Lentimonas sp. CC4: one gene and its partner. The protein of the gene in region 2 binds, or shares a complex with, the protein of the main gene of each other region. Links are inferred from orthologs where the notes say so. Each region holds a gene or a part of one and is shown on either strand. Other genes may lie near its edges.

Region 1 (3,380 bases), 3.1 Mb from region 2 along the record:
CAGCGTCGAAGTCGCGCCCTCGCTCCGCCCAGCGCTGCCGACACCACCAACCACGACAAACGAGCAGGATATCAACGCACCCGAAGTCACACTCACCAAGCCACTCAACCCCGAAGAGCTACTACTCACACTCGACTACCGTCCAAGCACAGGACGCAATATTCAGAAGCACCTCTGCTCAAGCCCACTCTGCTACGGCCTCAACGCTGCTGGCCTACTCATACTCACCGGAGCAGGCATTTGGATCTACCGCAGAAAACGCCTACATCAAAACGCTGACTACGCACTCGCGTATGCAGCCAAACAAGCGCTCAAAGCGACACTCAAAGCATCTCAAAGTAGCGAAGGCGCAGAGTTCTACCGTAATGCGCAAGAAGCCGTTCGACTCGCCGCAACCGCTCGTATGAAACGCAACTTACGATCCGCCGACCTCGCCGAACTCGAAGCAGTCTTCCAGCAAATCAATCTATCAGACGACGTGATCGCACAGACACGCGCACTGTTCGAAGCCGCCGATGGTCACCGTTTCTCAGGCCAAAGCCAGAGCACAGACCTGCAAGGCGCCCGCACACAGCTCAACACTATTTTGAAAGCACTATGAGTTCCCTTCTTCGCATCGCACTCCTCTACATCGCCACCGCAGTCGTCGCGTTTGCAGCGACCAGTGACGCAACCGATCCCTTTCAATCCGGCATCGAAGCGTATCAAAATGGCCAATACAAAGTAGCCAAGACACAGTTCACCGCCGCGCTTGAAGTAAACGAAACCGCAGCGGCGCGCCACAACCTAGGACTCGCCTATTTCCAACTCGGCTCACCCGCCGAAGCGGTCTGGCAACTCGAACGCGCCCAACTCCTCGCCCCGTTCAACGCCGATTACCGATTCAAACTCGGCGCCGTTCGCCAAGAACTAGGCCTCTTCGCAGGCGCACCGAGTTGGACAATCCTCGCCAGCCAAGCACTGCCCACTCAGAGCTGGATCATCATTGCTTCCGTTTGCTTCTGGCTACTATTGGCAGCATGCATTTTACCGCGTTTAAGCGGCATGAAGCCGGGGCTCTGGACGAAGTCGCTCCGCGTCCTTACCATCCTCACACTCATGCTCTCACTGCCAGCGATCTGGTTGAATCTTCGCCTCCTGCAGTCAGGGACAATCATCACCGACGAAGCCGTCGGCCTGCACGCAGCCCCCGCCAGCGCCGCACCCGAAAGCGGATCCGCACGTCCCGGCGAACGCGCACGCATCCTCGATGAATACAACAATTTTTACGAAATCGAAACCGAAGGCCTAGCAACTGGTTGGATCTCGAAAGATGAATTCCGCCCATTGGCGGATTAACAGGCGAAAGGTTAAGATTAAATACTTAAACAGGGATCGGCATCAAGATACCGCCCCCTGCAGCTGAAACGATACTACAGTTTCAGCTTTCCGTTTTTCAGCATTTCAGCTTTCCAAACTACCCCAACCGCAGCGCTGGCTCGATGCTAATTGCATCATGACTCGTGCCTTCGGGATCAGCGAATGCGGCGAACGCAATCATCGCGGCGTTGTCGCCCGTGTGCTGAGGCTCGGCAATAAAGCATGGCATCCGGTAGCGCTTGGCGAGCCGTTGCATCGCGGCACGCAGCGCCTTGTTGTTCGAGACTCCGCCAGAAAGCCCGAGGCTCTTGTATGTGTCCGTTTCTAGAATATGCTTCGTCTTACCAAAGAGTTGGTCGATCACTGCGCTTTGATACGATGCGCAAATGTCAGGCATCGCGGCTTCAAGCTCGGCATCGTCCATTTTCTCGATGCGATAGCGCAGGCTGGTCTTGAGTCCGGAAAAGCTAAACCGACGCTCATTGCGCGGTGCGATCGATTTTGGAAAATCAAATGCCTTAGCGTTCCCGGTCGCAGCGATCTTTTCAACATGTGGCCCTCCGGGATAAGGTAGCCCAAGAAGCTTGGCGCCCTTGTCGAGCGCTTCGCCAGCAGCGTCGTCAACCGTCTCCGCGAGCACGGTAAGCTGCTTCGCCTTGTTAATTTCAAATAGGATCGTGTTGCCTCCGGAAACCACCAGACCGAGATGCGGTAGCAGGTCATCCAACGCATCGGCAAACCCAGAGGGGTCGGATTGATGCAGTGCAACGAAAGGCGAATACGCGTGACCGCGCAGGTGATTCACGCCGCAGAGCGGCAACTTCCACGCGAGCGCGAGGCTCTTAGCAAATGCGATTCCAAGCGCAAGGCAACCAGCGAGTCCTGGCCCCTGAGTGACGGCGATGCTGGTAATCTCTGACTGGCGCTCAACGATGTTAGTCGCTTCCAGCAGCGGGAAGAAATTCTTCAAATGCTCACGACTCGCGAGATCCGGCACGACGCCGCCATATTCTTTATGTAGGCTGATCTGACTGTGCACCCACTCGCCTTCGACTCCCTTTTCAGGATCGAACAGTGCGAGTGCGGACTCATCGCAAGAACTTTCAATGGCTAGAATCATGTTTGAAAAACTTCGAACATCGAACGCTCAACGTCGAACATCGAATTATATTAGAATACAGAAAATGTGATTAAGACATACTCAACGTTCGATGTTCGAAGTTGGATGTTCAACGTTCAAGGAGATCAGCGCATCGAGCATTTGCTGGGCGACGAGCCGTTGCGTATCTTCCACTGGCGCGAAACCGAATGCTTTGGTAAATGCCTCTGCACTCATATGACGCAGATGATGCGCCTGTAGTGTGAGCAAAATCGCTTCTTCCGCAGTTCGCTCGACGGTGACATTTGGATAGACACCGGTGCCGTTGATCGCTTCGCCATTCGGCAGCAAGTAGCGGGCACTCGTGAGCTTCAGTCCATCGCCATCGGGAAACGAATAGACGCTTTGCACGGAGCCTTTGCCGTAAGACTTTTCACCCACCAACAGCGCCCGCTCATGATCTCTCAAAGCACCGGATAGGATTTCGGAGGCGCTCGCGCTTTGACCATCGATCAAGACGATCAGCGGCTTTTGAAACTGATCAACCGAGGCCTTCGCATAAAAGACCTCTTCCTCTCCACGACGCGATTGCACGATCAGCACTTTTTGCCCTTCCTGCAAAAAAATCTCAGCCATCTTCACCGCAATATCAAGACGCCCTCCCGGATTGCCACGTAGGTCGAGAATCAACCCCTGCATGCCTTGCGCGTTGAGCGCGTGAATCGCGGAGGCCAATTCCAAATCGGTCTCGTCGATGAATTGCCGCACACGCATATAGCCTACAGTGTCGGTGGCCATCTCGATATCGACGACAGAATCCAGCGCGATCTCGCGTCGCTCCAATTCAAACGAATGCGCCTGCGCAGTGATTGCCCGCTCAATCGCTAGCGTTACCAGCGAGCCAGGCTCTCCACGAATACGG
Region 2 (4,736 bases):
TTAAATATGCCAATGAAAGCAAAGATGACAAGAAGATTGGACATTTTGATTAATCGTAAACACTTAATAATAAGGATTTAACATATCACACGAAATCTAAGCGAACACCCTCAGCTATATTACGTATCAGCCGAACGAGCACCTGAGCCGTTCCCCTTATAAACAACAAATTTATGTCACCGAAAAAACTCATTTCCTGGAACGTCAACGGCATCCGCGCCGCCATCAAAAAGGGCTTCGAATCCTTTCTCGATAGCGAATCGCCAGATGTTATTTGCCTGCAAGAGACCAAAATTTCGCAAGACCTAGTCGATGGCTTTGCATTTGTCGGTTACCCGCACACTTACTGGAATTGCGCCGTAAAAAAGGGCTATTCTGGCACAGCAATCATCAGTAAAACAGCGCCACTCTCGGTGCAATACGGCCTCGGCATCGAAAAACACGACAATGAAGGTCGCGTCCTGACCGCCGAGTTTGAAGACTACTTTCTCGTCACGGTTTACACACCCAACGCGCAAGGTCACGACGAGAACAAGCGCCCCAAGCGCCTCGACTACCGCACCAAGGAGTGGGACGTAGATTTCCTCGCGCATTGCAAAGCCCTTGAAGCGACCAAACCAGTCATCTTCTGCGGTGACCTCAACGTCGCCCACAAGGAAATCGATCTGACCAATCCAAAGCCAAATCGTAAGAACGCAGGATTCACCGACGAGGAGCGTGCTGGTTTCGATGCGATCGTCGAAGCTGGATTCGTCGATAGCTTCCGCCAGCTCTACCCTGAGACTCCCGAACGCTACAGTTGGTGGTCGTATCGTGCAGCGGCTCGCTCACGAAATATCGGGTGGCGCATCGACTATTTCTGCGTCTCAGAGACATTCGCTCCGCAAATCAAGGATGCACTCATCCTCGATCAAGTCTTAGGCTCGGATCATTGCCCAGTCGCGCTGCTTCTAAGCTAATTGCTTCGCCATCTCCGGACTTCGGCGAGCTCAGTCGTGCCGCAGACCTCCGTCCTAATTCGTAATTCTAAATTCAAAATTCTAAATTCTGAATGCACCCATTCACGTCAGATCCCACCGGTAGTGTGGCTCATATAGGCGAAGTCGTATTGATTGACAAGATCAGCACGTGGCTTGGTTCGGTCAGCCCATCCGCACCACACGGCATCGGCGACGATTGCGCCGTGCTGGAGCCGATTGCGTCCGGTCGGCAGATCCTGACAGTCGATAGTGTCAGTTACGGGCAACATTTCGACGCCAGCGTGTCTCCCGAAGAGGCAGGCGCGAAGTTAATCAAGCGTAACCTCAGCGACATCGCCGCCATGGGAGGCGTGCCCGGCCCTGCGGTGTTGGCGCTACTTTGCAGCTCAGATCTTTCGATTGTTTGGCTGGAACAGTTCTTCGCAGGCATTCGCCAGACCTGTGAGCGCTACGGCGTGTCACTCGTTGGCGGCGACATCAGCAGTCTCGCTGCAAGTAACTTCTCGGCGGTGCTCACACTCACCGGAACAGCACAAACTCCGAAGCTTCGCAGCACCGCAATACCCGACGATCACATCTACGTCACGGGCACCTTGGGCGGCTCTATTCTCGGCAAGCACTATACGTTCGAGCCACGCCTCGACGAAGGTCGGTGGCTCGCTCAGAGGATGCATTGCAGCGCACAGATGGACTTAACCGACGGCTTGGCTAAAGATCTGAAAGCGCTGCTCCCCGTCAATTCTCACGCCGCGCTGGATCTCGATAAAATCCCCATCGCCTTAGCCGCTAAAGCGCTTTCAAAGCAGTCAGGACGCTCAGCGATGGAGCATGCTTGCTGCGATGGCGAAGACTACGAATTACTGTTTACCATGAACCCGCAAGTCGATCGTCACAGTTTCGAAACCGATTGGGCAAAGCAATTCCCGGAAACTGAGTTAACTCATATCGGAGTCATTCGCCCTTCCTCGTCGATGGGGTCCTTAATTGACTCTCAAACCAACACAGCCTTGCCATGGACGCATGGATTTGAGCATTTGAAATCAGAATGAGCAGCGCAGACACAGATCTACTTCAACAATTACGCAAGGGTATCGTCACCACTTCAGCCGAAGAGACCGAACAAATCGCACGCGCCTTTGCCGCACTGGTTCCTGAAAACCATGTGCTCGCCCTGCATGGTGACCTTGGCGCCGGTAAAACTACATTCATCCGCGGATTAGCCCGCGCTTGGGAGATCGTAGAGCCAGTCACCAGTCCGACTTTCAACCTCTATACGCTCTACAAAGGCAGCCGCCAACTGGTGCACCTCGACGCGTATCGCCTCGGTTCAGGCTCCGATCTCGATGCGCTCATGATCGACGATTTCTTAGCGCCACCATGGTGCCTTGCAGTGGAGTGGCCCGAACGCATCGCTGACAGTTTACCCGATGATGCCTGGCACCTCCACCTTGATATCGACGTGAATACTGCACACCGCATACGCCTAGATTAATAAACCTTAAAAGAGTAGTTAGAAGTCAGGAGGAAGGAGTTAGAAGCTGAGCATCAGTGTTTTATGGCGTCTTAGACGCTCGCCAAATGGCTTCGCCCTTCGGTTGCCCCCAAGGGCATAATAAGTGTCGCTGCGCTCGGTAGGCGGCTAAAGGAGAATCTACAAAGGCTTCATAATCGAAGACTAACTTCGAACTCCTGAATCTAGGATAAAGGTGCGTAGGTTCGCACAACTCTTGCTCGGCAACAGCTATACTGCCGCGCATAAAGAATTGTAATTTTTCGCTCAACACATTCGGGAGGGAAGAGCCTCGTCCTGCGGCGTGTGGGTGCTTTGGTTCTGTGCTGCCTTTAGCTGCCGTCATTTGCATTGCGTCGTGCACCGCTCAATCCGCGCCTGCTACGTAAAATTCGTTTCGCTCTTTTAAGGATCGGCCGAGCATCTGCCACCGAAACATCGGGTCCAAAGCGGAGCGCTTCCAAGTCACCACGAACGGTTTCTAGCCTTAGATCCTGTGTATCTGATTCCTCGATACGCACACGCAGTCGCGCTAGATAGCGAGCAGCCTCACGCCGAACTGCGCCCAAGCCAGCAGGGCGTCTTAGTAGGCGACGCAATATATCCACCAAGTAATAGCGAGCCCGCCAAATGCCTACCGCCACTAAACAAAGCACGGCAAACACACCTGTGCGAACAACACTACGACGACTAAAAGGCCGTGCGATCCACTCTTGGACCGACGCACCCATTTCCTTTAGCCGTGCCTTAATTGCGTCTAAAAGCTCATCGCCTAAGTCAATCATCGTCGACGCAATTTCAACTTGATCATCTTGATCAAAATTCACGATCCGTCGATACCACTGCATACGTAGGCTATCCACCCATGCGCTCATCCCTGTTTCGATTTCAAAATTTGCGGGTGTAGGGATTTCGGGGTCATTCGGACTCGCTCCAGGAGTGGGATCCACGCGCAGCCACTCTTGCGTCTGTGCATCATAAATCTCAACCCACGCATGCGCATCGCTATTACGAACCACAAAGAAATCTTCGACCGCATTCCAGCCACCACCCACAAAGCCGACTGCCATGCGGGCCGGATAGCCAGCATCTCTCGCCAATAGAACAAATGCTCCCGCAAATAATTCACAGTGACCGAGAGTGCCCTCTGTGACCCAACCAACGACGGGATCGCCCGCTCCATCCGCGCCATTGGGCTTCAAGGAATAGCGAAAGTTCTGCCTCAAGTAACTCGTCACGATCTGACTATATTGCGAAGCTGACAGTCCGTCGACATCATCAATCAGCTTACGATTCAGTTGAGTGAGACGCTCACGATCTTCGGCCTTCATATTCAGCTCTAAAGTCGTCAATGGGTAGCGCACCACCCCATCCTGCTCGGCGTAAGAATCACCAGTGAACTCAGCAAATGCCTGATTCTCAGCATCCGAAGCCGGTGCACGCACAGACCACACTAGATCCTCAATTTGATACGAAAACGCACTTTGCGGCACATGGTCGAGCCCGATCACATGCATATCTGGCAGCAGCACCATATCTTGCTTCGGCGGAGGAAAGCGCATGGAGTGGAAGGTGCCAGGCAAGGGCAAATACTGACTCACACGGTCTTCAAAAAAGAACGTCCACTTCTGTGCTCGGCGCTCCTTCCGAGGAATGCTCCAGTCCTCCCACCCCGCAAGTTCCCGAACGCGTTCCTGTCGACGAAACTCACGACTGAGCGGAGACAAACGAAACTGCCCATCATGATATTGATCCAACACCAAAATACGCCAATACGGCGTCGATTGAATGGCCGCCATACTCGGCACATCGACACGTAATGCGATACTATGATCTTCAGTGATTTCGGAAACTGAGCCAAGTTTCACATTATCGCTAAATCCCGATTTAGGCTTCGACTCCAACTGCAGAAAGGGAATGGCTTGTTCCAAATTAAAGCGCGGTATCAAGATAAAAATACCAGTGGAAGCAGCCACGACAAAGGCAAAAAGCAACGCCCCCAAAGCCAAGACCCGAAGATCTAGCACATGCCATACACGCCGCACTAAGTGGCTCCAACTGAACTGCTTCCAATCCGGCTGATAACTCACACTTTCGGATCCACGATCTAGCAAGCAGATCACAAACAGTAACGCCATCGCCACAGGCGTGAACAATAATATCTGCACCGCAAAGAGCAGCGATACTGTCAACGCGCCTGATACAACTAGACTAAACAGACACAACAGCACGAGTTGTAGGTCCTC

What was found.
Region 1: the proteins of tsaE (region 2) and tsaD are in contact, whole or in part, in a crystal structure (PDB 6N9A), measured with the Thermotoga maritima proteins. The link is inferred for Lentimonas sp. CC4 from one-to-one orthologs. Residues at the interface, in WP_004082108.1 of Thermotoga maritima: Leu37, Gly38, Lys46, Lys57, Val59, Lys60, Ser61, Thr63, Phe64, Thr65, Leu66, Met67, Val69, Pro71, Tyr82, Arg83, Leu84, Asp86, Asp88, Phe89, Asp93, Ile128, Asp130, Glu131, Arg134; in WP_004082750.1 of Thermotoga maritima: Cys10, Asp11, Arg49, His50, Leu82, Gly84, Gly135, Gly136, Glu154, Thr155, Leu156, Asp157, Asp158, Ser159, Glu162, Asp165, Lys166, Arg169, Leu170, Tyr175, Lys213, Thr214, Leu217, Tyr218, Gln221, Arg222, Asn324.

What each region holds. Positions count from the first base shown.
Region 1 is NZ_CACVBO010000001.1:85,430-88,809, forward strand. Bases 469-3,380 are described here. They hold tsaD (tRNA (adenosine(37)-N6)-threonylcarbamoyltransferase complex transferase subunit TsaD), read right to left. Parts: upstream 2,480-3,380; coding sequence 1,457-2,479; downstream 469-1,456. Other genes in these bases: GZZ87_RS00385 (BatD family protein), read left to right, coding at 469-601; GZZ87_RS00390 (tetratricopeptide repeat protein), read left to right, coding at 598-1,338; GZZ87_RS00400 (S41 family peptidase), read right to left, coding at 2,561-3,380. Also shown: more of GZZ87_RS00385, read left to right, coding at 1-468.
Region 2 is NZ_CACVBO010000001.1:3,209,263-3,213,998, forward strand. Bases 760-3,748 are described here. They hold tsaE (tRNA (adenosine(37)-N6)-threonylcarbamoyltransferase complex ATPase subunit type 1 TsaE), read left to right. Parts: upstream 760-2,025; coding sequence 2,026-2,472; downstream 2,473-3,748. Other genes in these bases: GZZ87_RS13695 (exodeoxyribonuclease III), read left to right, coding at 760-959; thiL (thiamine-phosphate kinase), read left to right, coding at 1,052-2,029; GZZ87_RS13710 (transglutaminaseTgpA domain-containing protein), read right to left, coding at 2,823-3,748. In the rest of the region: more of GZZ87_RS13695, read left to right, coding at 174-759; more of GZZ87_RS13710, read right to left, coding at 3,749-4,736. UniProt on the Escherichia coli protein: Required for the formation of a threonylcarbamoyl group on adenosine at position 37 (t(6)A37) in tRNAs that read codons beginning with adenine.